One region of the Streptomyces sp. NPDC050448 genome, then DNA from elsewhere that is predicted to be linked to it. Evidence: predicted binding sites of a transcription regulator. Region 1 holds the regulator's gene; each other region holds the start of a gene.

Region 1 (10,008 bases):
CTGCCGCGCCTCGGCGGCGGACACGGGCTGCCGTTCGCGGCCATCGCCCTGGTCGCGGTGCTGGCCTGGCCCGCGACCGGCCGGCTGGGCGGGCCCACCCGTCGAGGTCCCGCCGTACGGGGCTCCGGGCGGCTGCCGCACCCGCGCGCCGGGGCGGTGCTGGCGGGCTGCCTGCTGCTCTGGTCGCTGACCCAGGAGGCCCTGTGGGGCGTCAGCGGCCGGATCGGCGCCGAGCAGGCGGGCCTGCCCGAGGCCACGCTGGGCGTCGTCTTCGCGGTGGCGCTGGGCGCGGGCCTGCTCGGGGTCACGGCCGCCTCCGCGTTCGGGGCCCGGCTGGGGCGGGCGCTCCCGATCGGCGCGGGCACGGCGGCCATCGCCGGCTGCGTGGTGCTGACCTCCTCCGCGGACGGGCTCGCCGGGTTCGCCGCCGGGGAGATCCTGTGGAACGCCGTCTACCCGGTCGTCCTCTCGTACGTGATCGGCCTCGCGGCGGCCCTGGACCCGCGCGGCCGCTGGGCGGTGCTCGCCGGCTCCGCCTCCTCGCTGGGCACGGCCTGCGGGCCCGTGGCCGGCAGCCTGCTCGCCGAGGGGTTCGGCTTCCCGGGCATGGGGCTGGCGCTCGGCGTGCTGCTGCTGGCGGTGGCCGGGCCGCTGACCGCGGTCGCGCTGCGATCCGGCGGCCGCACGCCGGTTCCGGCCGAGGGGCCGGTCCGCCGCGGCGGGGCCCCGGCCACGGCGGTGCGGACCGGTCCCGGGGCCGGGCCGGAGCCGGCGGGCGCGCCCGTGCGCGTACGCCGCACCCCGCGCCGGGTGCTGCTGCTCTCCCCGGCGGCCCGCCGGTCCCGGAGCCAGGAGCAGGAGCAGAACCAGGACCACGACCAGGACCGGAAGCGGACCGGGGTCTAGGGGGTGTCCGGCGGATCAGGGCCGGGCCCGGGCCGCCTGGCACCCCCTAGCCGCGCTTCGGCAGGGGCACCCGTACGAGGTCCGCGGCGATCGTCAGTTCGCCCTCGAAGCCGGCCGCGCGGGCCTGGCGTTCGAACTCCTGCGGGTCCGCGTAGCGCTGCGAGAAGTGCGTCAGCACCAGGTGCCGTACGCCCGCGTCGCGCGCGACCCGGGCCGCCTGACCGGCGGTGAGGTGCCCGTGGTCGGTGGCCAGCGCCTCGTCCTCGTCGAGGAACGTGGACTCGATCACCAGCATGTCGCAGCCCTCGGCGAGCGCGTCCACGCCCGGGCACAGCCGGGTGTCCATGACGAAGGCGAAGCTCTGCCCGGGCCTCGGCTCGCTGACCTCGTCCAGGGTGACGCCGTAGAGCGTCCCCTCACGCTGGATCCGGCCCACGTCGGGCCCCTTGATCCCGTGGTGTGCGAGCCACTCCGGCACCATGCGGCGCCCGTCGGGCTCGGTGAGCCGGTAGCCGAAGGATTCGACCGGGTGCGAGAGCCGGCGGGCCTCCAGGGTGTACGAGGGCCCCTGGGCCAGCGTCCCGTCCGCGGCCACGGGTTCCTCGCGGAGCGGGACGGTCTCCCGGTAGGCGGTGGCGTACCGGAGCCGCTCGAAGAACTTCTGCCCGGAGGCCGGGTAGTGCGCGGTGACGGGGTGCGGGACCTGGTCCAGGTTGATGCGCTGGATCACCCCGGCGAGGCCGAGGCTGTGGTCACCGTGGAAGTGGGTGACGCAGATCCGGTTGATGTCGTGCGCGGCCACCCCGGCGCGGAGCATTTGGCGCTGGGTGCCCTCGCCCGGGTCGAAGAGGATGCCCTCGCCGTCCCAGCGCAGCAGGTAGCCGTTGTGGTTGCGATGCCGGGTGGGCACCTGGCTGGCGGTGCCCAGCACGACGAACTCTCGTACGGACACGGTCTATCCGGGGGGCCACTGGAGGCCGCGCCCGCCGAGGACGTGCGCGTGCGCGTGGAAGACGGTCTGGCCGGCGCCCGCGCCCGTGTTGAACACGATCCGGTAGCCGTGGTCGTCGATCTTCTCCTCGGCGGCGATCTCGCCGGCCACGCGCAGCAGGTCGGCGGTGATGGCCGGCTCGGCGGCGGCGAGCGAGGCGGCGTCCGGGTAGTGCACCCGCGGGATCACGAGGACGTGGGTGGGCGCCTGCGGGTTGATGTCCCGGAAGGCGAACGTCGTCTCGGTCTCCCTGACCACGGTCGCCGGGATGTTCCCCGCGACGATCTTGCAGAACAGGCAGTCCGCCTGCGGTTCCCCGGCCATTGCTGCGCCTTCCGTGACAGTGGCGTCGACGGACCGTCGACGCCGGTGTTGATCAGCTCCGGCATCGTAACCGGCGCCGTCGGCGCCCTCGAGTGGGTATCAGGACCAGCGGCCGGTGCGCGCCAGGAGGACCGCCGTCGCCGCGGTGCCGGCGGTGGAGGTGCGCAGGACCGAGGAGCCCAGGCGGTAGGGGTGGGCACCGGCCTGCGCGAAGACGGCCAGCTCCTCCGGGGAGACCCCGCCCTCCGGGCCCACCACCAGGACGATGGAGCCCTTGGCCGGGAGCTCGGCCGTGGCCAGGGCCCCCGAGGGGGCGTCCCGGTCCTCGTGGAGGACCATCGCCAGGTCGGCCCCGGCCAGCAGCGCCGCGACCTGCTTCGTGGACATGGCCTCCGCCACCTCCGGGAAGCGGACCCGGCGGGACTGCTTGCCCGCCTCCCGGGCCGTGGCACGCCACTTGGCCAGGGACTTGGCGCCGCGGTCGCCGCGCCACTGGGTGATGCAGCGCGAGGCCTGCCAGGGGACGATCGCGTCCACACCGGTCTCGGTCATGGTCTCGACGGCGAGCTCGCCTCGGTCCCCCTTGGGCAGGGCCTGGACGACGGTGATCCGCACGCCCGGTTCGGGCTCCCGGCCGGTGGCGGACACCGAGACGACCAGCCGGTCCTTGCCGTCGGCCGCCTTGACCAGCGCCTGCGCCCAGCCGCCGCGGCCGTCCGTGAGGACCACCGCCTCGCCCTGGTTCAGCCGCTTCACGGAGACCGCGTGCCGGCCTTCCGGGCCGTCGAGCACGAACTCCGGCCCCGCGGGGACCTCTTCGACCACGAACACGGGGGCGGTCATGACGTACTCCTCTTCTGCATTGCGTTCAACGCACTCTGGGCCTCGGCCAGTTCGGCCGCCAGCACCTCCACCAGCTCCCCCGCGGGCAGCGCCCGCGCCAGCCGGTGCCCCTGGCCGGCCCACAGGGCCATGCCCTGCGGGTCCCCGGCCGCGGCGGCCGCCTTGCGCAGCCCGGCGGTCATGTGGTGGATCTGCGGGTACGCGGCCGGGGCGTACGGCCCGTGCTCCCGCATGAACCGGTTCACCAGGCCCCGGGCCGGCCGCCCCGAGAACGCCCTGGTGAGCTCCGTGTGGGCGAAGAGGGGATCCGTCAGCGCCTTCTTGTGCAGCGGGTGCGCGCCCGACTCGGGGCAGGCCAGGAACGCGGTGCCGAGCTGCGCCGCCTCCGCTCCCGCCGCCAGCAGCGCGGCGATCTGCGAGCCCCGCATCAGACCGCCCGCCGCGATGATCGGGAGGGCCACGGCCTCGCGTACCTGCGCCACCAGCGCGAGCAGGCCCACGCCCGCCGTGCCGTCTGCCTGCGGGTCGTCGCGGTGGGTGCCCTGATGGCCGCCGGCCTCCACGCCCTGGACGCAGACGGCGTCGGCGCCCGCGGCCTGCGCGGAGCGGGCCTCGTCGACCGAGGTGACGGTGACGACCGAGTACGTGCCCGCCTTGCGCAGCGAGGCGAGGACCACGGGCGTGGGACAGCCGAAGGTGAACGAGACCACGGGAACGGGGTCTTCGAGGAGGATCGCGAGCTTGGCGTCGTAGCCGTCGTCGCTGGTGCCGATGATGTCCTCGTCGGCCAGGGAGAGCTCGTACCAGCTGGCCTCACCGGCCAGCTGCCCGCGGTACGCCTCCACGGCGGCCGGGTCCACGTACCCGGTCTGCGGCATGAAGAGGTTCACGCCGAACGGGCGCCGGGTGAGCGCGCGGAGCCTCTTGATCTCCTGGTACATGCCGTCGGCGGTCTTGTAGCCGCCGGCCAGGAAGCCCAGCCCGCCCGCCTCGCACACGGCGGCGGCGAGCGGCGGACAGGAGGCGCCGCCCGCCATGGGAGCCTGCACGATCGGGTACGGGGAGAGACCGTTCGGTGCGGTGGACATGGACTGCATCGTGCCATGTCCCGCTCACCGGGCCGAATCACGGCATTCGCCTGGCATAGTCCGCTTCACCGGGCGCGTCCGGAACAATGCGACGAGCCCGGCCCGGGGCATCCCCGGACCGGGCTTCGTCACGTGCTCCTGCAAGGGGAAAGGCCGGTCAGCGGCCGTTGAAGGCGTCCTTCAGGCGGCTGAACAGCCCCTGCTGACCCGGCGCGAACTGGCCCATGGGCCGCTCCTCACCGCGCAGCTTGGCGAGCTGGCGCAGCAGTTCCTCCTGCTGGGCGTCCAGCTTGCCCGGGGTGGTGACCTCGACGTGGACGATCAGATCGCCCCGGCCGCCGCCGCGCAGGTGCGTGACGCCGCGCCCGTGCAGCGGGATCGACTGGCCCGACCCGGTACCGGGCCGGATGTCGATCTCCTCCATGCCGTCCAGCGTCTCCAGCGGGCACTTGGTGCCCAGGGCCGCGGCCGTCATGGGGAGGGTCACCGTGCAGTGCAGGTCGTCCCCGCGCCGCTGGAAGGTCGGGTGCGACAGCTCGTGGATCTCCACGTACAGGTCGCCGGCGGGGCCGCCGCCGGGGCCGACCTCGCCCTCGCCCGCGAGCTGGATCCGGGTGCCGTTCTCGACACCGGCCGGGATCTTGACCGTGAGGCTGCGGCGGGACCGGACCCGGCCGTCGCCCGCGCACTCGGGGCACGGGGTCGGGACCACGGTGCCGAAGCCCTGGCACTGGGGGCAGGGGCGCGAGGTCATGACCTGGCCCAGGAAGGACCGGGTGACCTGCGACACCTCACCGCGGCCACGGCACATGTCACACGTCTGCGCCGAGGTGCCGGGGGCGGCACCCTCGCCGGAGCAGGTGGTGCAGACGACGGCCGTGTCGACCTGGATGTCCTTGGTCGTGCCGAAGGCGGCCTCGTCCAGCTCCAGGTCGAGGCGGATCATGGCGTCCTGGCCGCGGCGGGTCCGCGAGCGCGGTCCGCGCTGCGAGGCCTGGCCGAAGAAGGCGTCCATGATGTCGGAGAAGTTGCCGAAGCCACCTGCTCCGAAGCCGCCGGCGCCACCGCCGCCCGAGGAGGACAGCGGGTCGCCACCGAGGTCGTAGACCTGCTTCTTCTGCGGGTCCGAGAGCACCTCGTAGGCCGCGTTGATCTCCTTGAAGCGCTCCTGCGTCTTCGGGTCCGGATTCACGTCCGGGTGGAGTTCACGCGCGAGGCGGCGGAAAGCCTTCTTGATCTCGTCCTGCGATGCATCGCGGCGTACGCCGAGAACGGCGTAGTAGTCCGTGGCCACTTACGACTCCGCCAGGATCTGTCCGACGTAACGTGCCACTGCGCGTACCGCTCCCATCGTTCCGGGGTAGTCCATGCGGGTCGGTCCGACCACGCCGAGTTTGGCGACAGTTTCGCCGCCCGAACCGTAGCCGACCGAGACGACGGACGTGGAGTTCAGTCCCTCGTAGGCATTCTCATGCCCGATCCGTACGGCCATTCCCGACTCATTGGCCTCGCCGAGCAGCTTGAGGAGCACGACCTGCTCCTCCAGCGCCTCGAGCACCGGCCTGATCGTCAGGGGAAAATCATGTCCGAAGCGCGTGAGATTGGCGGTTCCGCCGATCATCAGCCGCTCCTCGGCCTCCTCGACCAGCGTCTCCAGCAGGGTCGCGAGCACGGTCGACACCGTGCTGCGGTCCTCCGACTCGAACGACTCCGGCAGGTCCTGCACGAGCTGCGGCACGTCGGTGAACCGGCGACCGACGACCCGGCTGTTGAGCCGCGCCCGCAGATCGGCGAGCGAGGTCTCGCCGAACGGTGTCTGGCAGTCGACGAGCCGCTGCTCGACCCGTCCTGTATCGGTGATCAGCACGAGCATGAGCCGGGCTGGAGCCAGCGACAGCAACTCGACGTGCCGGACCGTGGACCGGGTCAGGCTCGGGTACTGGACGACGGCGACCTGCCGGGTGAGCTGCGCGAGCAGCCGCACGGTCCGGCCGACGACGTCGTCGAGGTCGACGGCCCCGTCGAGGAAGTTCTGGATGGCCCGGCGCTCGGGCGTCGAGAGGGGTTTGACCCCCGCCAGCCTGTCGACGAAGAGCCGGTAGCCCCTGTCCGTGGGGATCCGGCCGGCGCTGGTGTGGGGCTGGGCGATGTAGCCCTCCTCCTCCAGCACGGCCATGTCGTTGCGCACGGTGGCGGGCGAGACGCCGAGCCGGTGCCGCTCGGTGAGCGCCTTGGAGCCGACCGGCTCCTCCGTCCCGACGTAGTCCTGGACGATGGCGCGCAGCACCTCGAGTCTGCGTTCGCTGAGCATCGCGCACACCTCCAGCTGGTCGTCGGCGCTCGTCGTGGTCGGTTTCATCTGCTTCGTTGGCACTCCGGGCGTTCGAGTGCCAGAGATCCCCCGGCCAGTGTACGGCCGGGTAGTCAGCCCCTGGCAAGGGAGGCCCGCCAGGGTAGCGTCGCGCCATGGACGTACGTTGGGAAGAGGCGGGCTGGGAGCGGCTGACCGGGCGGACCGGCCGGAGGCGGCTTCCGGTGTGGGACTGCACCGTGGGACTGGTGGTGGGGGACGAATCGGTCCTCCTGATCGATCCGGGCTCGTGCGTTCGGGAGGGTGCGCAGCTGCGGGCCGAGGCGGAGCGGCTGACGGGCCGGCGCGTGACGCATATCGCATTCACCCACGGACATTTCGATCACGTGCTGGGCGTGGCCGCGTTCGCCGGCGCCGAGGTGTACGGGGCGGTCGGACTGGACGCGGAGCTGTCGACCGGCCGCGACGGGCTGCGCGAAAGCGCGGTACGGCACGGACTGGACGCGGCGGAGGCGGCCGAGGCCGCGGACCTGCTGGTACTGCCGCGGCATCCGGTGTCCGGCGAGTGGACGCTGGAGCTGGGCGGGGTACAGGTGCTGCTGGCGAACGTCGGGCCCGGGCACACCCGGTACGACCTGGCGGTGTGCGTGCCGGGCGAGCGCGAGGTGGTGTTCTGCGGGGACCTGGTGGAGGAGTCGGGCGAACCGCAGGCGGGCCGCGACGCGGTGCCGGCGCAGTGGCCGGCGGCCATCGACCGCCTGCTGTCGCTGGGCGGGGAGGACGCCCTGTACGTGCCGGGTCACGGAGCGGTGGTCTCCGCGGCTTTTGTCCGTGCGCAACGGGACACACTGCGGGCGCAGTTCGGCGTGTCGGGCGCCTGAGACCGCCCCGTCTCCTAGTGTCGGCCGGATGCGTGAGTACTCCCCCGACCTGACCCCCCAGTGGAAGCGCGCCAAGGCCGTGCCGGAGGTGCCGGCCGAGCCCGACCTGGTGGTCGAGGTGGCGGGTACGGACTTCTGCGGCGCGGTGGTGGCCTGCGAGGCGGGCACGGTGACCCTGGAGGACCGCTTCGGCAAGCGCCGGGTGTTCCCGCTGGAGCCGCGGGGGTTCCTGCTCGAGGGGGCCGTGGTGACACTGACCCGCCCGTCGCGGGCCCCGCAGGCGCCGCTGCGCACCGCGTCGGGCTCCGTGGCGGTCCCCGGGGCGCGCGCCCGCGTGGCCCGCGCCGGGCGGATCTACGTGGAGGGCCGGCACGACGCCGAGCTGGTGGAGCGGGTCTGGGGCGACGACCTGCGGATCGAGGGCGTGGTGGTGGAGTACCTGGAGGGCATCGACGACCTCCCCGCCATCGTCGCGGACTTCGCCCCGGCCCCGGACGCCCGCCTGGGCATCCTGGTGGACCACCTGGTCCCGGGCTCGAAGGAGTCCCGTATCGCGGCGTCGGTGACCTCCCCGCACGTCCTGATCGTCGGCCACCCGTACGTGGACGTCTGGCAGGCGGTGAAGCCGTCCGCGCTGGGCATCGGGGCGTGGCCGGTGATCCCGCGGGGCCAGGACTGGAAGACGGGCGTCTGCCGGGCGCTGGGCTGGCCGGAGAACACCGGAGCCGCCTGGCGGCACATCCTGTCCCGCGTGACGTCGTACAAGGACCTGGAGCCCACCCTGCTGGGCTCGGTGGAACACCTGATCGACCACGTCACGGCCTGACCGCCGCATCGGGCCCCTCCGGCGTTTTGAGGTGCGGGGCTCAGGCAGGTGGCGCAGGCGCCGCCGCGCGGGGCTGCCTCCCCGCCCCGCCCTTCCACCGTTCCCCGGGCTCTGCCCGGCCCCGCCGGCGATCGAGGCGCCGGGTCAGTCGACCAGGTCGCGGACCACCGCGTCGGCCAGGAGCCGCCCCCGCAGGGTCAGAACGGCGCGCCCGGCCTCGTACGGGCCGGCCTCCAGGAGCCCGTCCGCCAGCGCCCGGCGGGACGCCGCAAGCCCGGCCGGGGCCAGCAGGGACAGCGGCACGCCGTCCACCAGCCGCAGTTCCAGCAGGATCCGCTCCACCCGCCGGTCCTCCGGGGACAAGAGCTCGCGCCCCGCGCCCGGCGAGCGCCCTTCGGCCAGGGCGGCGGCGTAGGCCCCGGGGTGCTTCACGTTCCACCACCGCACGCCGCCCACGTGCGAGTGCGCGCCGGGCCCGGCGCCCCACCAGTCGGCTCCGCGCCAGTACAGCTCGTTGTGCAGGCAGCGGCCGGCCTCCGAGGTGGCCCAGTTCGAGACCTCGTACCAGGAGTACCCGGCCTCGGCCATCACGGAGTCCGCGATCAGGTACCGGTCCGCGTGCACGTCGTCGTCCGTCATCGGGACCTCGCCCCGCCGGATCCGGCGCGCCAGCTGGGTGCCCTCCTCCACGATCAGCGCGTACGCGCTGATGTGATCGGGCCCGGCCCCCAGCGCGGCCGAGAGCGACGCCCGCCAGTCCTCGTCCGACTCCCCCGGGGTGCCGTAGATCAGGTCCAGGTTGACGTGCTCGAAGCCCGCCCCGCGCGCTTCCGCGACGCACGCCTCGGGCCGGCCCGGCGTGTGCGTGCGGTCCAGCACCTTCAGGACGTGCTGCTTCGCGCTCTGCATGCCGAAGGAGATCCGGTTGAAGCCGCCGGCCCGCAGTTCGGCGAGGTACGCCGGGTTCACGGACTCCGGATTGGCCTCGGTGGTGATCTCGGCGTCCTCGGCCAGGCCGAATTCGTCGCGGATCGCCGCGAGCATCCGCACGAGGTCCGCGGCCGGCAGCAGCGTCGGCGTACCGCCGCCCACGAACACCGTCCGGACGGCCCGCGGATCGTCCCCGAGCACCTTGCGGGCGAGGCGGACCTCGTCGATCAGGGTGTCGGCGTAGTTCTCCCGGGAGGCGAGCACGCCGCCGGTGCCGCGCAGCTCGGTCGCGGTGTACGTGTTGAAGTCGCAGTACCCGCAGCGCGTGGCGCAGTACGGGACGTGCAGGTAGAACCCGAGCGGCCGGTCCCCGGCACCCGCCAGGGCATGCGACGGCAGCGAGCCGTCTTCGGGCATGGGTTCACCGTCGGGCAGTGCGGAAGGCATGCACCCATTGTCCCGCACCCCGGCCGGCGGCCGGGCCGCTCGTCGGCTCCGGCCGGGCGTCCGGCGGCCGCCCGGCGGGCCGGCCGCCCCCGGGCCGCCGGCCCCGTACCGCCCGCCGCAGGCGCTACGCCTCCCGCGCGCCCTCGTACATCGCGTCGATCAGGTGCTTGAACTCACGCTCGACGGCCGGCCGCTTGAGCTTGAGGCTGGGCGTGAGGTCGCCGTGCTCCACGTCTAGGTCGCGGGGCAGGATCCGGAACTTCTTGACCGTCTGCCAGCGCTGGAGGCCCTCGTTCAAGGTCTGGACGTACGTCTCGATCAGCCGGTTCGTCTCCGCCGCGGCCAGGACCTCGGCGTACGTCTTGCCCTCGAGCCCGTTCTCCGCGGCCCAGCCCAGGATCGACGGCTCGTCGAGCGCGATCAGGGCGGCGCAGAAGTTCCGGTCGGCGCCGTGCACCACG
Region 2 (10,008 bases), on a different contig from region 1:
TTACAGTCTTGAACAACGCGAAGGGCCACCGCATGCCGGGGGTCCCCGCGAACAAATGCCCGGACGTGCCCAGAGCGCGCGACCCGGTGCCATACCGCTCATCCAGAGGGGCAGAGGGACACGGCCCGTTGAAGCCCCGGCAACCCTCCAGTCGGTTCTCGCGCTTGTTTGCAGCAGCGAGGTCCCCGGCTAGGGAAGGTGCCAATTCCGTCTCATGGCGAAGTGCGCCATGGGGAAGATGAGGAGAAAGGGCCTCGCCATCATGGCTGCACAGACTGTTGCCACCTCTGTCGATCTCGGACCTGCCACCGGCCTTTCCTGTCGTGAGTGCGGTACCCGCTTCGAGCTCGGCCCCATCTTCGCCTGCGTCGAGTGCTTCGGGCCGCTGGAAGTCGCCTACGACCTTCCCACCGGCGACCCGCAGGCCCTGCGCGCCGCGATCGAGGCCGGCCCGAACAACATCTGGCGCTACGCCCCGCTGCTGCCCGTCCCCGCGGACGTGGCCTCCAAGCCCAGCCTGAACCCCGGCTTCACCAAGCTCGTCGACGCCCGGAACCTGGCCAAGGAGCTCGGCGTCACCGGCAAGCTGTACGTCAAGGACGACTCCGGCAACCCGACGCACTCCTTCAAGGACCGCGTCGTGGCCATCGCCGTCGAGGCCGCCCGCGCCTTCGGCTTCACCACGCTCTCCTGCTCCTCCACGGGCAACCTGGCCGGCGCCGTCGGCGCCGCGGCCGCCCGGGCCGGCTTCCGCTCCTGCGTGTTCATCCCGCACGACCTGGAGCAGGGCAAGGTCGTCATGGCCGGTGTGTACGGCGGCGACCTGGTCGGCATCGAGGGCAACTACGACGACGTCAACCGCTTCTGCTCCGAGCTCATCGGCGACCCGCTGGGCGAGGGCTGGGGCTTCGTCAACGTCAACCTGCGCCCGTACTACGGCGAGGGCTCCAAGACGCTCGCGTACGAGATCTGCGAGCAGCTCGGCTGGCAGCTGCCCGACCAGATCGTGATCCCGATCGCGTCCGGCTCGCAGCTGACGAAGATCGACAAGGGTCTGCAGGAGCTGATCAAGCTCGGCCTCGTCGAGGACAAGCCGTACAAGATCTTCGGTGCCCAGGCCGAGGGCTGCTCCCCGGTGTCGACCGCCTTCAAGGCCGGTCACGACGTGGTCCGCCCGCAGAAGCCGAACACCATCGCCAAGTCGCTCGCCATCGGCAACCCGGCCGACGGCCCGTACGTCCTGGACATCGCCCGTCGTACGGGCGGCTACGTCGAGGACGTCAACGACGAGCAGGTCGTCGAGGCCATCAAGATCCTCGCGCAGACCGAGGGCATCTTCGCCGAGACCGCGGGCGGCGTGACCGTCGGCGTGACCAAGAAGCTCATCGAGAACGGGCAGCTCGACCCGGCGCTGACCACAGTGGTCCTGAACACCGGTGACGGCCTCAAGACCCTGGAGGCGGTGGCCGCGGACAGCGGGCAGACCGCCACCATCCGCCCGAGCCTGGACGCGTTCCGCGCCGCCGGCCTGGTCTGACCCACCCCCTCCGTTCCCGGAAAGGCAGTAGCGCCATGAGCGTCAACGTCCGCATCCCCACCATCCTGCGCACCTACACCGGCGGCAAGGCCGAGGTCGCCGCCGAGGGCTCGACCCTCTCCGAGGTCATCGAGTCCCTGGAGAAGAACCACCCGGGCATCGCCGCGCGCGTCCTGGACGACCAGGGCAAGCTGCGCCGCTTCGTGAACGTCTACGTCAACGACGACGACGTGCGCTTCGAGGGCGGCCTGGACGCGGTCACGCCGGACGGCGCGGGCGTTTCGATCATTCCCGCCGTCGCGGGCGGCTGCTGACACGCGAAACCCAGAATTGCCCCTTCCGGTAAAAGCGGAGGGGGCAATTCTGCTTGGTTGGGCGCGGTAGAGTTGGGGAAGTCCCCTCCGCTGTTCTTGCCTGCCGCATATGAGCGGGTCGAGCGAGGGTTGACATTGAGTCAATGTGCAAGTGCGGTATGGGGCTTTGGCGAGATATGCCGGGTCCGAGTTGCCCGGCAATATGCCAAATTTTCACTCTATTTCAATGTATCCCCGTGTCCGGATTTCTCGTCGGATTGACCTGTTGCAGACAGCAGCGGTGCAGATACATTCAGCCCCGGTCGAGGCGTTCCGGCGCAAGTTCTGACCCGGGACCGCGAAGTGCGGTCCTGCGCAAGGGCCAGTAATAGGGGAGTTAGGCATGGCTCAGGGCACCGTCAAGTGGTTCAACGCGGAGAAGGGCTACGGCTTCATCGCGGTCGACGGTGGTGCGGATGTGTTCGTCCACTACAGCGCCATCCAGATGGACGGGTACCGCACCCTTGAAGAGGGTCAGCGGGTCGAGTTCGAGATCTCGCAGGGCCAGAAGGGTCCGCAGGCGGACATGGTCAAGCTCGCCGTCTAGCCCCGGCGCGATCGACCACCGACGCATACACACGAGGGCCCGCATCCCGGACAGGGATGCGGGCCCTTCGTGCTGGGGGCGGGGAGTCACCCGAGCCGCGGCGAGGCTTCTTCGAAGCCGCTTGCACTCTCGGGGGTCGAGTGCTAATCATTGGCGTTAGCACTCTCCTGGTGAGAGTGCTACTACACAGGACCGGGTCGGTGAGGCCCGCAGGGTCCGGCGGGAAGGAACCGCCGGGCACGCAGGCCGTCCGTCGCGGGCGCGGGCGCGGTCCGGAGCAATCCAGCCCTCCCCTCGCGCCGGCGGCGCAGGGGGAACCCCAGTCCTGGAGGACCACTTCAGATGGCCAAGATCATTGCGTTCGACGAGGAGGCCCGGCGCGGTCTCGAGCGCGGGATGAACCAGCTCGCCGACGCCGTCAAGGTCACCCTTGGCCCCAAGGGTCGCAACGTCGTCCTTGAGAAGAAGTGGGGCGCCCCCACGATCACCAACGATGGTGTCTCCATCGCCAAGGAGATCGAGCTCGAGGACCCGTACGAGAAGATCGGCGCCGAGCTGGTCAAGGAAGTCGCCAAGAAGACGGACGACGTCGCGGGCGACGGTACGACCACCGCCACCGTGCTCGCCCAGGCGCTCGTCCGCGAGGGCCTGCGCAACGTGGCCGCCGGTGCCAACCCGATGGCCCTCAAGCGCGGCATCGAGAAGGCCGTCGAGGCCGTCTCCGGCGCCCTGCTCGAGCAGGCGAAGGATGTCGAGACCAAGGAGCAGATCGCTTCCACGGCCTCCATCTCCGCCGCCGACACCCAGATCGGCGAGCTCATCGCCGAGGCCATGGACAAGGTCGGCAAGGAAGGCGTCATCACCGTCGAGGAGTCCCAGACCTTCGGTCTGGAGCTTGAGCTCACCGAGGGCATGCGCTTCGACAAGGGCTACATCTCGGCGTACTTCGCCACGGACATGGAGCGTATGGAGGCGTCCCTGGACGACCCGTACATCCTGATCGTCAACTCCAAGATCGGCAACGTGAAGGACCTCCTTCCGCTGCTCGAGAAGGTCATGCAGTCCGGCAAGCCGCTGCTGATCATCGCCGAGGACGTCGAGGGCGAGGCCCTGTCGACCCTGGTCGTCAACAAGATCCGCGGCACCTTCAAGTCCGTCGCCGTCAAGGCCCCGGGCTTCGGCGACCGCCGCAAGGCCATGCTCGGCGACATCGCCATCCTCACGGGCGGCACGGTCATCTCCGAGGAGGTCGGCCTCAAGCTCGAGAACGCGGGCCTGGACCTGCTCGGCCGCGCCCGCAAGGTCGTCATCTCCAAGGACGAGACCACGATCGTCGACGGTGCCGGTGACAGCGACCAGGTCCAGGGTCGCGTCAACCAGATCCGCGCCGAGATCGAGAACTCCGACTCGGACTACGACCGCGAGAAGCTCCAGGAGCGCCTCGCGAAGCTGGCCGGCGGCGTGGCCGTCATCAAGGCCGGCGCCGCGACCGAGGTGGAGCTCAAGGAGCGCAAGCACCGCATCGAGGACGCCGTTCGCAACGCGAAGGCGGCCGTCGAGGAGGGCATCGTCGCCGGTGGTGGCGTGGCCCTGCTCCAGGCCTCCGCGGTCTTCGAGAAGCTCGACCTGTCGGGTGACGAGGCGACCGGCGCCAACGCCGTGCGGCTCGCCCTGGAGGCCCCGCTCAAGCAGATCGCCGTCAACGGTGGTCTCGAGGGTGGCGTCGTCGTGGAGAAGGTCCGCAACCTGACCGTCGGCTGGGGCCTGAACGCCGCGACCGGCGAGTACGTGGACATGATCGCCGAGGGCATCATCGACCCGGCGAAGGTCACGCGCTCTGCCCTGCAGAACGCCGCGTCCATCGCCGCGCTGTTCCTGACGACCGAGGCCGTCATCGCCGACAAGCCCGAGAAGGCCGGTGCCCCGGCCGGCGGCGGCATGCCGGGCGGTGACATGGACTTCTGATCGGCCCCTGGCTGATCGGCTGTTCTCGAACGAGGGCGGCACTCCTTCCACGCGAAGGGGTGCCGCCCTCGGGCGTTTTCGGTGCCTCAGAACCCGGTGGTGTCGAGTGCGAAACCGAACGGTTCCGGGACGGGCAAGGCCTCGCCGAAGGTGACGGTCCTGCGGGTGCGGTAGCCCTGCGGGGAGGGGTCCGAGAAGCAGGTGATCTCGGATCCCTGCATGTCCACGACTAGGTAGACGGGCACGATGCGGCCGTACACCTCCAGCTTCTCCTCCCAGTCGGCGTCCTTGGTGGACACGGAGGTGAACTCGCCGACGAGGGACAAGGCGGCGCCGTCCGCGTGGCGGCCCTCCTCATCGAACGCGGCCTCGTCCGCCACGTACAGGTCCGGCCCGTAGCCGCGTTCCACCGATGGGAACCGGAAGAGGAAGGGGGAGGTGTCTGCGAAGTGCCCCTCGGGAAGGTGTGCCTGAAGCTGCTCGCGCAACGCCCGCATGCGACGGGAGTAGCGAAGCTTGGACCACGGTGACACGACGATCTTCCCCCGGATGAGCTCGGCCTTGTAGCCGTCTGGTGTGTCCATCTCCTCGACCGTGCGCAGGAGCATCTCGAATGTCGGTGGTGCCGCCTGCTCTATCGGTGTGGCCCGTTCGATCATGATCGTCACCGTCGTCCTCCGCGTGGCGTGCCGTGCACGGGGCGTGAGCCCCCGTTCCAGGCTAGCGGCGCAAGGGTGGCCCCGCCCGATCCCGAGACGGGTATCGACCGATCGGGGGGGTTTGGTTGACTGGGGGGATGAGCGAGCTGTTCGTGAAGATCTGTGGTCTGAAGACCGCACGGGACGTCGACGTGGCCGTGGACGCCGGGGCCGATGCCGTGGGGTTCGTCTTCGCCGCCGGGAGCCCCCGTACGGTCGGCGCCGCCGCCGCGCGCGAGCTGGCCGCCGGGGTCCCGGACTCGGTGCTGACCGTCGGGGTGTTCCGCGGGCAGCCGGTCGACGAGGTCCGGCGGCTGACCGAGGAGAGCGGCGTACGCGCGGTACAGCTGCACGGGGACGAGGGGCCCGAGTACTACGAGGCCCTGCGCGCCGAGGGGCGGACCCTGCTGCGGGCCACCGCCCTGCACGTCGGGCGCTGCGGGGAGTACGGCGAGGACCTGCTGCTGATCGACGCGCCCGACCCCGGCTCCGGCAAGCCGTGGAACTGGGCGTCCCAGGAGTTCGCCGCGCCCGAGGGGCGCTGGCTGCTGGCCGGCGGGCTGAATCCGGGGAACGTACGGGAGGCCGTGGAGACCACCGGTGCCTGGGGCGTGGACGTGTCCAGCGGGGTGGAGCGGGAGCGCGGGGTGAAGTCCCCCGAGCTGATCCGGGCCTTCATCGAGGCCGCCCGGGGGTAGCACCGGGCGGCCGCCGTTTCAGTGCGACGAGTTCCTGAGGCAGGCCACGTCGTACTGGGAGACCGAGTGGGGGTTGTTGTTGTTCTGGTCCTGTTCGCCCGCGTAGCGGGTGCCCGCGATGCCGTCCTCGTTGAAGGCGGAGCCCGGGGCGGTCGCGGAGTGGCCCGGGCGGGCGGAGGAAGGCAGGTCCTCGCAGGACGCGCCGGGCTGGCCGGCGAAGGCGGTACCGATGCCCGCTGCGCCGGTGAGCAGCACGGCAGAGGCCAGGGCGAAAGCTGCCCGCTTCAGGGGGTTCATGATCGCTTCTCCTTCCTCGGAGTACCTACGCATCCGGTACGTACGTACGCCGGAAAGGGATTGCCCCCGGACACCCCCTAACCTGTGGCCGGGGGGTGGATCATGGACACCGCATCACGACCGCGCCAGCGGATCACCGCACACCTGCTGCTCGTGCTCTTCTCGGCTTCGGCGGGCGTACTGGCGCTGTATCTGGCTCTGCTCGCGAAGCTGGCGCTCGCCGACCTGCCGGGAGGTACGTGGAGCGCCGAAAGCCGGCCTCGCGGCATGGGACGGCTGGCGGTCTTCATCCCACTGCTGTTGATCGCCTTGGTACTGCTGTGGGGGTGGTACCGGCGCAGCCGCCCCGGCGGGCGCAGCCCGGGCGCGGCCCGGGCCGTCGCCGTGCTCGTCGCCCTGGCTGCGCTCGCGCCCGGCTGGCTCGGCTTCTCGTGGATGCGCGGCCCGCAGATGGATCTCTTCGGCTGGCAGACCCCGGAGGGTCCGACCGCGGGGAAGCCACTCGGCTCCTGGGCTGCGGACCCGACCTCCGGGGACGTGGTCCGGGTCCGCGCGGACGGCGTCACGGCCTACAACGGGGAGGGCCGCCACGGCTGGGACCTGCGCGCCCCGGACGGCGGCGCGGTGTGCGCGATGAGCAAGGACTCCCCGTCGGGCGTCGGCCTCCTCACGCTGTCCACCGCGCAGGGCGCGTGCGGAAGCCGCCTGATGGCGTTGGACCTGTCCGGCAAGGAGCGCTGGACCAAGGACATCCCGAACCTCGTCGGCGAGCCGTCCGCGGCAGGCTCGCTGGCCGTGGCCGCGACGGCGGACTCGGTACTCGCCCACGACCTGCGCACGGGCGCGGAGCTGTGGCGCTATCCGCTGCCCGCGGGCACCGTCGTCCCGGAGGTCGCGGCCGGACCCGACCGGGTCCTGTTCCTGGCGCGGACCGACCAGGGCAGCGAGTTGTTCGCCTTGGACGCCCGCACAGGATCCCGTTCCTGGCAGTCCCCGCTTCCGGCCGGGCACGGGTCCCCGGGCATCGTGTCGGCCTCCCCGGCCGCCGCCGTCGCCGACGGGCGGCTGCTGCTGTTCGACGACGCGGGGCGACCACGCGCCGGCTCGCAGCCCTCGCACGTCCCGGCCACGGACGGGGCGCGGCTGGTCGTCGGCGACGTGCTGTAGGCGGTCCTCGAGCGGGGGGAGCGGCAGCTGCTGTCGGCCTTCTCCCTGACGGACGGCCGCCACCTGTGGACGCGTGCCTTCGAGGACGACGTGCGGATCCGCACGCTGGCCGTCGGCCGGAACGGCCGGATCGCCGTCGTGACGGAGGGCGCCTACACCCACCTCTGGCACCTCGACCCGCGCACGGGCAGGCCCGGCGGGGAGTCGACGGTCCTGCGCGACCTCCCGCTGGGCACGTCGTTCGCCCTCTACGGCAGGACGTTCGTCAACCTCGACGCCGGCGGCCGCCTCCCGCCGATCTTCGACGTACGCCCGGCCTTCGGCTGGTGACTCACGTGGCGAAGTCCTTCAAGGCCCCGGTCCCGAGCGTGATGCCGACCGGGGCCGGGATCTTGACGGTTTCGCCGTACGGGAAGGAGGGACTGCGGTGGTACGAGCCGCCGCCGGGATCGCTGTGGACGATGACCGTGCAGCTCTGCCGGTCGATGAGTACGTAGACGGGGATGCCGGCCGCCGCGTACCCGTCGCGCTTCTCGCTGCGATCCCGCCGGTCGGTGTCGTGGTCGTGGGAGGTCACTTCCAGCACCATCAGGACGCCTGCCGGATCGGCCCACTCGCCGGCACCGGCGAACGTGCCGACGGGTGCCAGCGCGCCGTCCACGCGGGCGCGGCCCGCGCGGTACTGCTCGACCTCCAGTCCCCGCTCCGGGTACAGCGCCAGCTCCGGGCGCTGCTGCATGCACTGCCGCAACACCCACATGATGATCTCGTCGTGGTCGCCGTCGGGCACGGGCTTGACCTCTAGCTTTCCCTGAATGAACTCAAGGGTCACCGTCTCGGGTGCCGCCCGGGCGATCTGCTCGAACTCCTCGACAGTCATCTGCGGGTGCTCGACAAAACTGGGGGTCATGGCGTCGCCTCCTCGACACCATGGTGCCCCGTGAGCCCACCTCCGGATCGACTGAATCGTCATACGCGCTCCGTTCGGGTGCGGATGGTGCACACGCTAGGGGCATATGACGGATGGCGTTCCGAGTGCGACGCGTGTTAGCCCGGAGGAGTGAGCCTGCTCAGAGGTTGGTGAGGAAGGCGCCCCAGGCGGCGGCGCCGAAGACGAGGTGGGGGCCGTCCGGGCACTTGGAGTCCCGGACGGGAACGACGTCGGGGTGGCAGTCGGCCACCTCGACGCAATTGCCGCCGTCGCCGCCGCTGTAGGTGGACTTGCGCCAGGTGGCATCTGCAAGGTCGTACTCAGACGTGCTGGTCATGTTCGTAATCCTCCGCCACGGATTCGATCAGGGCCAGAGACTCGCGCGGTGACAGCGCGTTGGCCGTGATGAGATCGTAAGTCAGGGCGTACCGGGCAACTGTGGCCGGATCGTCGAACAATTGGCCCATCCCGATGCCATCAACGTAGGCGAGCGGAGGCGCGTCCTCGAAGGACATCAGCTTGAGCGAGCCGTCCAGACCCGCGTGGAAGCCCACGCTGAACGGAAGTACCTGGACGATGATTCGGTGCGACTGGATTAGGCGCGCGATGTGACGCAGGGCCTCCGCCAGGATTGCAGGATCGTCCCCGGACCTGCGCAGGGCAGCCTCGTCAAGGACGCACCACAACATAGGAGTTGTTGGATCAGCGAGGATGGCCGCCCTGGCCAGCCGGTTCGTGACCAGCTCGTCAATGGCCTCCTCTGCGGCGGTCGGCTGGTAGGCGCGGAAGACTGCGCGCGCGTACGCCTCCGTCTGGAGCAGCCCCGGAATGATCTGCGGAGCGTACTCGCGGATCGCGGTCGCCATGGCTTCCGCTTCGGCCGCCGCGGCGAAGTGGTCCGGGTACTTGGACTTGGCCGCCGCTCCGCAGTTGCGGGCGAAGAAGCCGCCCGTCTTCAGGATGTCGTCTATCTGGCGGGCGAAGTCGAGGTGCATCCGGCGGGTGCCGGACTCCAGTTGGCCGATGTACGAGCCGCTGACGAAGAGCGGCTCGCCCAGTTCCGCCTGGCTCAGGCCGGCCCGTTCGCGGGCGACACGCAGCTCGGCACCGAACATGGCGCGTGGTGACGAGGACGGGTCGAGGTTCTTTCCTGCCATGGCAACTCCCGCTCCAACAGATGTGGTTGTTGAGTGGCCCTCCCTTGAAGGCTAGCGAGCCTATCGCCACTCTGAGTGTCGAACCTGATTACTCAGAGCGAAAGGTGACATGTCATGGTGCTCACTCCCAAGGAGCGGACGCAGGCGGCCGAGGAGGCCGTCGGGCAGTTGAAGGAAGCGCTCGGCGGGGTGGGGGTGGTGTTTCCGTCGCTGGGAGTGGATCTGGTCTCGGAGGCGGGGACGTACGGGCTTCCGCTGGTCGACCTCGGGCGCTGCAACCTCGACACGGCACTGCGGCTGGCGGCCGTCCTGCACGAGCGGGCCCATCCGGCGTGAGCGATGACGAGCGGGCCCGGTGCGCGGCCGCTCTGGAGGGTTTCTTCGAGGTGGCGCAGGCGTGGGAGTTCGAGTTGGCCTGGAACCTGTGCTGGCTCGAGAAGGGCTTGTCCGGAGTCGGACGGAGGCGGGAAGGCGTGGGTCTCGCGGTGCGGGTGGAGCGTGACGGGGACAGCGGGCTGTGGACCGCTGTCGGCGACGACGGGGAGCGGAGGCTGAGCGAGACGGCCGAGACGGCGGACGAGGCGACGTCCCTCGTCCACGAGGCGTTCGGGCTGAAGGCGTGGCGGCCGCAGCCGCCCCCGCCGCCTGGGTGGCACCG
Region 3 (10,008 bases), on a different contig from region 1:
AAACCGGGCGACATCATCCTGGCCCACTTCCGCGGCCCGTCGGAACTCAAGGGCTCGACGGAAATCCAGATGACGACCCGCATGCTCCAGCGCATCCAGGAGCAGGGCTACCGAATAGGCCACCTGGAGGACTACCTCTGACGACAGCGCCGCGAGGGGTCCGAGCACCGGTTGAACTGTGCACGCGCGGGCCACAACATGACGCCCCCGGCCACGAGCGGACGATGTACACGCTCATCGTGGAGGCGAGGCACGACTGACCACCTCTGCCTGCTGCCTGCGCCTGCCCAGCCCCAGACGGCTGCCGGACGCCAAGCCGGGCGGAGCGCGTAGCGATCTGGTGCGTCTGCGGGCCCAGGCCTACCGGCGTGGTCATCTAGCCGCTGTCTGGTGCAGGTTGACCCTGCCCGGACCCGGAAGGGGCAGGTATGGGCCCTTGAGGGGGCCCGGCCTCCCCGAGCCCCCATCGCCGGTCCGGCTCGGTGGTCCTGGCGGCCTGGGTGCGGAGAGGCGTGGGACCAAGGTCGGGCATCTCTGAACGGCCCGTGTGCCTACCGGGGCGGGCCGGTGGGCAGCCGCCCGGCTCCGCGAGGGGGCGCGAGCAGGCCCAGACCCCGCTTGCCGCGCGATCGCGTCAGCCGCCACTCCGCACCCCGGCCCCGGCCTCACCCCCCAGTCCCAGTCCCACTCCCCGTCCCCACCAGCGGTGTGATCGTTGTTTCCGCCGGGCCGCGGGCGTCCGCCTCGCGTTGGCGTTCCGCGCCGTCGCTGATGCGGAGGAGCAGGGCGATCATGATCCAGTTGGCCAGGAGGGACGAGCCGCCCTTCGCCAGGAACGGCAGTGCCTTGCCGGTCAGCGGGATCAGGCCCGTCACACCGCCCGCCACCACGAAGACCTGGAGCGCCAGCGCCGCCGACAGGCCCACCGCCAGCAGCTTCCCGAACGGGTCGCGGGCGCCCAGTGCCATCCGCAGTCCCCGCTGGACCAGCAGCGCGTACAGGATCAGTACCGCCATGACCCCGGCCAGCCCGAGCTCCTCGCCCACCGTGGTCAGGATGAAGTCGCTGCGGCCCGCGAACTTGATCAGCTCGGGGTGGCCCAACCCCAGCCCCGTGCCCGACATGCCGCCCGTGCCGAAGCTGAAGAGCGCCTGCGCGGACTGGTCCGAGGTGACCCCCGGCGGCCGGTCCTTCCAGTAGTACGACAGCGGTTCCAGCCAGGCGGCCACGCGCGCTTTGACGTGCGGTTCCGTCGAGCCCACCACGAAGGCGCCGAGCGAGGCCATGAGCAGCCCGCACACGATCCAGCTGGTGCGCTCGGTGGCGACGTACAGCATCACCACGAACACACCGAAGAAGATCAGCGACGTACCCAGGTCACGCTCGAAGACGAGCACCAGCAGCGACACGATCCACACCGTGACGATGGGCCCGAGCTGGCGCATCGGGGGCAACTGCATGCCCAGGAACTTGCGGCCGGTCAGGGACAGGGAGTCCCGGTGGATGACCAGGTAGCCCGCGAAGAAGACCGCGATCATGATCTTCACGAACTCGCCGGGCTGGAGCGAGAAGCCGAACAGGATGATCCAGCGCTTCGCGCCGTACGTGTCCGCGCCGAAGAACACCGGCGCGATCAGCAGCACCAGCGACACGGCCATCGTGCTGTAGATGAACCGCTGCAGCATCCGGTGGTCGCGCAGCAGCGCCAGCCCCAGCAGGCAGGCGGCGACCCCGACCACCGTCCACATCAACTGGTCGGGGGCGTTCGGATCGCCCCCGTACCGCTCGATGTAGCTCTGGTCGAGCCGGTGGATCAGTACCAGCCCGAGCCCCGTCAGCAGCATGGCGAGCGGGAAGATCAGCGGATCCGCGTACGCCGCGAACCGGCGTACGCCCAGGTGCCCCACCAGCGCCAGCAGCGTCATGCTGATCGTGAAACCGGTGAGGTTGGCGGGCAGCTCACCGTTCATCGCCAGGCCGGCGTTCGCGTGCCCGAAGACGGTGAGGGCGACGACGAAGACGAGGAGCAGCGCCTCGGTGCGGCGGCGCGCGCCCGCCGTCGTGAGGGGCCTCAGTCCACGCACGGGATGCCGCCACCGTCGATGGCGGGGCTGCCGCCCGCGCTCGCCGACGCGACCGGATCCGGAGCAGGGGCGGGGGCGGCGTCCGCCGGCCCCGGAGGCGTCCCCGGTGCGTCGCTCGGGCTCGGAGCGGCCGCAGAGGCGGAGGCCTCCGGTCCGATCTGCTCGGCAATGAGGCGCTTTATCTTCATATCGTCTACGACGTTCATGTCCTCCCCATGGTTCCTTCCGAACCGCTCGACGGGCAGTGTCGTGAACGCCACCTTGCCGCCGGACAGGTTCTTCGCCTGCTTCACGAACGACAGCAGGTCCCAGCCCTCGTCCGTCACCACGTCCTGTTTGGCGGCGTCGATCAGCTTCATCAGCTTGACCGGATGGGTGAAGGTCCCGGCCGAGTTCAGCTTCTGCGTGGCGCCCGCCAGGAAGGCCTGCTGCCGCTTCGTCCGGTCGAGATCGCCCATGTCCAGGCTGTACCGACGCCGGCGCGGCCGCGGTCCGCGTCGAGCCGCACGAACCGCTCGAACACCCGGTCCCGGTCCGCCTCCGGGATGCCCGGGCCGTCGTCCTCGACCTCCAGCACCGCCCAGCCGGTGCTCCCGGTGCTCGCGGCGCTCGCCGAGGACTCCGCGGGCTCGGTGGCTGCCCGTACGACGACCTCCGTACGGGCATGCCGCAGCGCGTTGTCCACCAGGTTGGCCAGCGCCCGCTCCAGCCGCGCCGGATCCCCGGCCGCCGGTACGGGCGCCTGCGCGTCCAGCCGGAGCGGAACCCGGGGGGCCGGGCGCCGGGCCAGGTCCTCCGCGGCCAGGACGCCGATCGGGCCGGCGCACCGCTGTTGTGGCCCGGCGCAGCGGCAGTCCCGGCCCGGCGGGAGCCGGATCGGCCCGGCCCGCCGGGTGGTGCAGCGGGTCCCCGGGGACCCCCGGATCCGGATGACCCAGCGGAGCGTGTTGGCACTCCGCTTGACCGAGTGCTAATCGCCGGAATAGTCTCGCACCTGGCACTCGCCCCCGGTGAGTGCCAACACAGCGACGGGCAGGTCCGGCACCCGCGACGACGGATCCACCTGGTCGCCACCTAGACAGTTAGCCCCGTGAGATCTCCGAAGGGGGAGGTCGGATCGTGACGACCACCAGCTCCAAGGTTGCCATCAAGCCGCTCGAGGACCGCATCGTGGTCCAGCCGCTCGACGCCGAGCAGACCACGGCTTCCGGCCTGGTCATCCCGGACACCGCGAAGGAGAAGCCCCAGGAGGGCGTCGTCCTCGCCGTGGGCCCGGGTCGCTTCGAGGACGGCCAGCGTCTCCCGCTGGACGTCAGCGTCGGCGACATCGTGCTGTACAGCAAGTACGGCGGCACCGAAGTGAAGTACAGCGGCGAAGAGTACCTCGTCCTCTCGGCTCGCGACGTGCTCGCGATCATCGAGAAGTAAACGAGAAGCAACTCGCTTTCGCTTCACCTGAATTGCTTTGAGCTGCGCCCCTGGTCACCCCGCTGATTGCCGGGCGGCAAGGGGCGCAGTTCGTTAAACCCGAGTTTTCGAGAGGGCTGAACCGCTCCCATGGCGAAGATCCTGAAGTTCGACGAGGACGCCCGTCGCGCCCTCGAGCGCGGCGTCAACAAGCTTGCCGACACGGTCAAGGTGACGATCGGCCCCAAGGGCCGCAACGTCGTCATCGACAAGAAGTTCGGCGCCCCCACCATCACCAACGACGGTGTCACCATCGCCCGCGAGGTCGAGCTGGACGACCCGTACGAGAACCTGGGCGCGCAGCTCGTGAAGGAGGTGGCGACCAAGACCAACGACATCGCGGGTGACGGCACCACCACCGCCACCGTGCTGGCCCAGGCGCTGGTCCGCGAGGGTCTGCGCAACGTCGCCGCCGGCGCTTCCCCGGCCGCCCTGAAGAAGGGCATCGACGCCGCGGTCAAGGCCGTGTCCGAGGAGCTCCTCGCGACCGCCCGCCCGATCGAGGACAAGTCCGACATCGCCGCCGTGGCCGCGCTCTCCGCGCAGGACCAGCAGGTCGGCGAGCTCATCGCCGAGGCGATGGACAAGGTCGGCAAGGACGGTGTCATCACCGTCGAGGAGTCCAACACCTTCGGCCTGGAGCTCGAGTTCACCGAGGGCATGGCCTTCGACAAGGGCTACCTCTCGCCGTACATGGTCACCGACCAGGAGCGTATGGAGGCCGTCCTCGACGACCCGTACATCCTGATCAACCAGGGCAAGATCTCCTCCATCCAGGACCTCCTGCCCCTGCTCGAGAAGGTCATCCAGGCCGGCGGCTCCCGCCCGCTGCTGATCATCGCCGAGGACGTCGAGGGCGAGGCGCTCTCCACCCTCGTCGTCAACAAGATCCGCGGCACCTTCAACGCGGTCGCCGTCAAGGCCCCCGGCTTCGGTGACCGCCGCAAGGCGATGCTCCAGGACATGGCCACCCTCACCGGTGCCACCGTCATCGCCGAGGAGGTCGGCCTCAAGCTCGACCAGGCCGGTCTGGACGTACTCGGTTCCGCGCGCCGCGTGACCATCTCCAAGGACGACACCACCGTCGTCGACGGCGGCGGCAGCGCCGACGAGGTCCTCGGCCGCGTCAACCAGATCAAGGCCGAGATCGAGTCCACGGACTCGGACTGGGACCGCGAGAAGCTGCAGGAGCGCCTGGCGAAGCTCGCCGGCGGCGTCTGCGTCATCAAGGTCGGCGCCGCCACCGAGGTGGAGCTCAAGGAGAAGAAGCACCGCCTCGAGGACGCCATCTCGGCGACCCGCGCCGCGGTCGAGGAGGGCATCGTCTCCGGCGGTGGCTCCGCGCTCGTCCACGCCGTCAAGGTCCTCGAGGACAACCTCGGCCTGACCGGCGACGAGGGCACGGGTGTCGCGGTCGTCCGCCGCGCCGCGGTCGAGCCGCTGCGCTGGATCGCCGAGAACGCCGGCCTCGAGGGCTACGTCATCACCTCGAAGGTGGCGGAGCTGGAGAAGGGCAACGGCTTCAACGCCGCCACCGGCGAGTACGGCGACCTGGTCAAGGCCGGCGTCATCGACCCGGTCAAGGTCACCCGCTCCGCGCTGGAGAACGCCGCTTCCATCGCCTCCCTGCTGCTCACGACCGAGACCCTGGTCGTCGAGAAGCCGGCCGAGGAAGAGGCCGACGGCCACGGTCACGGCGGTCACGGCCACAGCCACTGACCAGCCGGGCTGAACAGCTGAACGGCTGAACAGTTGAACGGAGAAAGGCCCCGGTCCCCGCTGCCAAGCGGCGGTGACCGGGGCCTTTCCCGTGGGGGCGAAAAGTGACTACATCGCGCCCAGTTCCCTCATCAGGCGCATGGCGTCGTAGTGCCACCAGGCTTCCTTGATCATTCCGTTCTCGCAGCGGAAGACCGTCGTGCCGGTCATCGTGCAGGTCTTGCCGGTCGGGGCGATCCCCATGAACTCGCCCTTGTGCTTGCCGGTCCAGGTCCACAGCGTGGTGACGTAGTCGTCCTGCGCCATCTGGGCGTCCCGCGTGAAGGTGAAGTCGAAGGCGCTCCGCCACATCTGCATGTCCTCGCGGATGCCTTCGCGGCCGATCTTGTCCACGGGGTTGCTGATGTCGTGGTCCCGGTAGTCCACCGCGAAGATCTCGTCCACGGCGGACATGTCGCCCTTCATCGCGATGTCGTCGTACACGCGGTTCACGAGCAGCGTGTTGAGGTGCTCGTCGCGGATGACGTCCAGGTTGGTGAACCGGGGCATCCCGTCGCAGAGGGCCACCATCTCCTGGAACATCTTGTCCGTTTCCGGGAGATGAGAGTTCCTCATGGCCTCTTCGTACGAGGGGAATTCGACGACGTCGACGAAGTGCGTGTCGGATTCCCGGTCCTTGCCGAGCACGCTGTGGGACACGGTGCGCTTGCCCTGCGTCTTCGCCAGGTACCGGTCGAAGACCTCGTTGACGGCCTCCGGCCTGCTGGTCTCGTAATCGACTATTTGTACGAATGTCATGGCGTTCTCCCGCGCTGGATGGGACACTTCCAGTTTAGGGAGATTTCACCCGTTCGGCCGGTTTTCGGGACCGGCCTACCCGCAGGTCACTTGAGCGATCCCCCGGTCTCGCCCCGGACTTCCACCGGGCGTGCCCCGGTCTTCCCCCGGGGCTTCACCCGGACTACTGGGGGCCGTACTTGCGGCCCGTGCGCGAGGACACCCCGCCCAGCAGCCCGCGCGGCGCCAGTTTCACCACGCCCATCAGCGCCTTGTACCGCGGATCCGGGATCGAGACCGTCTTGCCGCGCGCCAGGTCGGCCAGGGCCGCGGCCACCAGCTTGTCCGCGTCCAGCCACATCCAGTTGGGGATGTTGTCCGTCCCCATGCCGGCGCGCTGGTGGAACTCGGTCCGTACGAAGCCGGGGCACAGCGCCATCAGCCGTACGCCGGATCCCGCCAGGTCCTTCGCCGCGCCCTGGGTGAACTGCACGACCCAGGCCTTGCTCGCCCCGTACGTGCCGCGCGGCACGAAGGCCGCCACCGAGGCCACGTTGATGACGCCGCCGCGGCCGCGCGAGCGCATCGACCCGGTGGCCGCCGAGGTCAGCCGCAGGACGGCCTCGATGTGCACCTTCAGCATGGTCAGCTCGTCGGCCATGGAGACCTCGAGGTAGCGGCCCTTGTTGCCGAAGCCCGCGTTGTTGACCAGCAGGTCCACCGGGTGCGTACGGTCGCCGAGACGCTGCTCGACCGCCGCGATGCCCTCGTCGGTGGACAGGTCGGCGGTCAGCACCTCGGCCTCGATGCCGTGCCGGTCGTGCAGCTCGGTGGCCTGCTCGCCGAGCCGCTTCGTGTCGCGGGCCACCAGTACGAGGTTGTGGCCCTGGGCGGCGAGCCGCCGGGCGAATGCGGCGCCGATGCCCGCCGTGGATCCCGTAATCAACGCAGTCGTCATAGGCGCAACCTAGCCGCCCTTGGCGACAGCTCAAGGGGAGCCCGCCGTGCGGTACCCCTTCGTGACGGTTCCCGCCGCGCGCCGTCGCTTCCCGCTGCGGAACCACTACTTCCGGCTACATTCGCCCTGCTCCCGGGCCGCTTCCCGGGCTCACTTCCCGTACTGCTTCCCGTACTTCTCCATGTACGCGCGGACCGTCTCGTGGCCCTGCGGCTCCATCGCCCCGCCCGCCGCCAGCGTGCGCGGGAGCAGCGACCGGTCCGTGGTGAAGGCCCGGAACCAGAGTTCCACCGTCACGTCGTGATCCGGGCGGTGGATGACCTCGACGGTGTCACCGGGGGAGACCGGGCCCTCTTGGATCACGCGCAGGTACGCACCCGGCCGCGCGGCCTGGGTGTACCGCTTGACCCAGGCCTTCTCGCCGAGGGCGCCCTGGAAGGTCCGGCACGGGATGCGGGCCGAGGCCACCTCGAGGACGAGGCCCGCGCCGACCCGCCAGCGCTCCCCGAGCAGCGCACCGGTCAGGTCGATGCCGGAGGTGGTGAGGTTCTCGCCGAAGAGCCCGGCGGGCATTTCGCGGTCCAGCTCGCCCTCCCACCAGTCCAGGTCCTCGCGCGCGTAGGCGTACACGGCCTGGTGGTCCCCGCCGTGGTGGCGCAGGTCGCAGACGGCGTCGCCCTCGAGGCCGCTGGCGCCGACGCCCTTGGGTCCCGGGGCGAACACACGGACCGGGCCGGGGACGGGGCGCTTGCCGATGCCGGTCAGCCCGCCCTCCGTGTCGGTGTAGTCGACGACCGTCGCGCGGCCGAGGTTCACGGAGATGACGTGCAGGGGGGCGAGGGGAGACATGGGAACACGCTAGCCCAGCTTCCTCAAAGTGGCATGAGGATATTCGCGCCGCGATCAAAGGTGGGCTTATGCTCGGAGGATGATCGAGGCACGTCATCTCCGGGTGCTGCGCGCCGTGGCCGGCACCGGGTCCTTCTCCGCCGCCGCCCGCGAGCTCGGCTGCACCCAGCCCGCCGTCTCCCAGCAGATGAAGGCGCTGGAGCAGTCGGCGGGCACCCCGCTGCTCATCCGGGCCGGCCGCGAGATGCGGCTGACCCAGGCCGGTACGGCCCTGGTGCGGCACGCCGCCGGGATCCTCGCCGGGCTGACCGCCGCCGAGGAGGAGGTCGCGGCGATCGCCGGGCTGCGCGCGGGCCGGGTCCGGCTGGTGTCCTTCCCCAGCGGGAGCTCCACGCTGGTGCCGACCGCGCTGGCCGCGATGCGTGCCGAGCACCCCGGTACGCGCATCTCCCTCGTCGAGGCGGAGCCGCCGCGGTCGGTGGAGATGCTGCGCGAGGGCGACTGCGACCTGGCGCTGGCCTTCCGGTACGGCGGGGCCGCCGGCTCGGCCGCCGAGTGGGAGGACCTCGTGGTGCGGCCGCTGCTGACGGACCGGCTCGTCGGGCTGGTTCCGGACGGGCACCGGCTGGCCGGGGCCGAACGGGTGGGCATGGCGGAACTGGCCGACGAGCCCTGGATCGCGGGCTGTCCGCGCTGTCGCCGCCATCTGGTGGAGGTGTGCGAGGCGGCGGGCTTCACCCCCCGCATCGACTTCGCGACCGACGACTACCCGGCCGTGGTCGGCCTGGTCGGCGCCGGGCTGGGCGTCGCGGTGCTGCCGGAGCTCGCGGTGGAGTCCGTACGGGCCAAGGGCGTGAGCGCGGTGGCCGTGGAACCGGCCGTGGAGCGGGAGGTCGTGGCGCTGACCCTGCCCGATCTGGCCCGGGTGCCGGCCGTGGCGGCGACCCTGGCCGAGCTGGAGCGGGCCGCCGCACGCTGACGGGCCGCCGCACGCCGACGGGCCGCACGCCATGCCGACCGGCCGCACGCCACGCGATTGACCGTACGCGGTACGGCCAATCGCGTGGCGTTCCGGTCCGCGCGCGGGCGAGGAAACGTTCCTTCGTGCGTTTCGGTGCGTTTCGGCGAACCTGTGGATCAGTCCGGAGGGACGGGTCCGATCGTGCTCGACGCGGGGATCAGGCGATGGCGGGCGCGCCCCATCAGTTCTTCGCGCTCGTCCTCGGTGAGACCGCCCCACACCCCGTAGGGCTCGCGGACGGCCAGTGCGTGCGCGGCGCATTCCGAGCGCACCGGGCATCTCATGCAGACCTCTTTAGCCGAGGCCTCGCGCGCACTCCTCGCCGCACCCCGCTCGCCTTCCGGGTGGAAGAAGAGGGAGCTGTCGACCCCGCGGCAGGCGGCCAGCAACTGCCAGTCCCAGAGGTCGGCGTTCGGTCCGGGGAGGCGGGAGAAATCTGCCATGGGTAGTCCTCTTGGTGCCGGTACTGAGACGGATACGGTCCAAGTCTCCACACCTACTGTCGGAGTAGATGTAAATATGACTCATTGGGAATCTAGCCTCAGACACGTGCCAAACGGAAGAAAAGCCGCCAAATAGGGCATAGCTCTAGATGGAGGACACGCGGCGAGTGGTGCCCGCGCCGTGATCGCTTCCTCACGTAGAGTGCCGAAGGTGTCCGTCCGACCCGTAACTCTTTCGAGTGACCATCGTTGAGAGTGCGAAGGCGGTTGAACCAAGAAGTTCCCGGACAGGTGTCCGAGGGCATCGACCGCACAGGTGACGATACGTACCAGCCTGGAGGCTCAAGGTGACGCGCATCAGCAGCTGCGGAGGGCGGTCATGACTTCCGTCCTCGTCTGCGACGACTCCCCGCTTGCCCGAGAGGCGCTCCGTCGCGCGGTTGCCACCGTGCCCGGCGTCGAGCGTGTGACGACGGCTGCCAACGGCGAGGAAGTCCTCCGCCGCTGGGGTGCCGACCGCTCCGACCTGATTCTGATGGATGTACGGATGCCCGGGCTCGGCGGTGTGGAGACGGTGCGCCGGCTGCTCTCGGCCGATCCGGGCGCCCGCATCATCATGCTGACGGTCGCCGAAGACCTGGACGGCGTGGCCCTCGCGGTCGCCGCCGGCGCCCGGGGCTATCTGCACAA

The links. Region 1 encodes HrcA, which represses chaperone genes, less so after heat shock. Its sites were predicted from a motif close to TTNGCACTCNGNNNNNCNGAGTGCNAA; they were not measured.
Region 2: groL (chaperonin GroEL) is a predicted target of HrcA. The motif match lies at 2,594-2,620, and genes of this name have one in related genera.
Region 3: groES (co-chaperone GroES) is a predicted target of HrcA. The motif match lies at 3,032-3,058, and genes of this name have one in related genera.

Annotation. Positions count from the first base shown of each region.
Region 1 is NZ_JBFAJR010000005.1:8,957-18,964, forward strand. It holds gene AB0I68_RS08440 (MFS transporter) at 1-906, shown strand, start outside; gene AB0I68_RS08445 (ribonuclease Z) at 953-1,858, opposite strand; gene AB0I68_RS08450 (histidine triad nucleotide-binding protein) at 1,862-2,221, opposite strand; gene AB0I68_RS08455 (16S rRNA (uracil(1498)-N(3))-methyltransferase) at 2,321-3,064, opposite strand; gene AB0I68_RS08460 (nitronate monooxygenase) at 3,061-4,152, opposite strand; gene dnaJ (molecular chaperone DnaJ) at 4,310-5,446, opposite strand; gene hrcA (heat-inducible transcriptional repressor HrcA) at 5,447-6,463, opposite strand; gene AB0I68_RS08475 (MBL fold metallo-hydrolase) at 6,619-7,344, shown strand; gene AB0I68_RS08480 (DUF3097 domain-containing protein) at 7,373-8,170, shown strand; gene hemW (radical SAM family heme chaperone HemW) at 8,315-9,547, opposite strand; gene AB0I68_RS08490 (AMP-dependent synthetase/ligase) at 9,672-10,008, opposite strand, start outside.
Region 2 is NZ_JBFAJR010000022.1:99,910-109,917, forward strand. It holds SAM riboswitch class I at 96-245, shown strand; gene thrC (threonine synthase) at 263-1,537, shown strand; gene AB0I68_RS24615 (MoaD/ThiS family protein) at 1,573-1,851, shown strand; gene AB0I68_RS24620 (cold-shock protein) at 2,234-2,437, shown strand; gene groL (chaperonin GroEL) at 2,780-4,402, shown strand; gene AB0I68_RS24630 (Uma2 family endonuclease) at 4,489-5,061, opposite strand; gene AB0I68_RS24635 (phosphoribosylanthranilate isomerase) at 5,199-5,798, shown strand; gene AB0I68_RS24640 (hypothetical protein) at 5,817-6,095, opposite strand; gene AB0I68_RS24645 (PQQ-binding-like beta-propeller repeat protein) at 6,198-7,262, shown strand; gene AB0I68_RS24650 (hypothetical protein) at 7,353-7,592, shown strand; gene AB0I68_RS24655 (Uma2 family endonuclease) at 7,594-8,172, opposite strand; gene AB0I68_RS24660 (DUF397 domain-containing protein) at 8,333-8,530, opposite strand; gene AB0I68_RS24665 (helix-turn-helix transcriptional regulator) at 8,514-9,350, opposite strand; gene AB0I68_RS24670 (hypothetical protein) at 9,465-9,686, shown strand; gene AB0I68_RS24675 (hypothetical protein) at 9,683-10,008, shown strand, end outside.
Region 3 is NZ_JBFAJR010000010.1:7,445-17,452, forward strand. It holds gene AB0I68_RS14375 (polysaccharide deacetylase family protein) at 1-141, shown strand, start outside; gene AB0I68_RS14380 (FtsW/RodA/SpoVE family cell cycle protein) at 666-2,084, opposite strand; gene AB0I68_RS14385 (hypothetical protein) at 2,072-2,542, opposite strand; gene AB0I68_RS14390 (ATP-binding protein) at 2,479-2,769, opposite strand; gene groES (co-chaperone GroES) at 3,204-3,512, shown strand; gene groL (chaperonin GroEL) at 3,642-5,270, shown strand; gene AB0I68_RS14405 (ester cyclase) at 5,379-6,068, opposite strand; gene AB0I68_RS14410 (SDR family oxidoreductase) at 6,232-7,005, opposite strand; gene AB0I68_RS14415 (MOSC domain-containing protein) at 7,156-7,854, opposite strand; gene AB0I68_RS14420 (LysR family transcriptional regulator) at 7,934-8,833, shown strand; gene AB0I68_RS14425 (WhiB family transcriptional regulator) at 8,992-9,318, opposite strand; gene AB0I68_RS14430 (response regulator transcription factor) at 9,698-10,008, shown strand, end outside.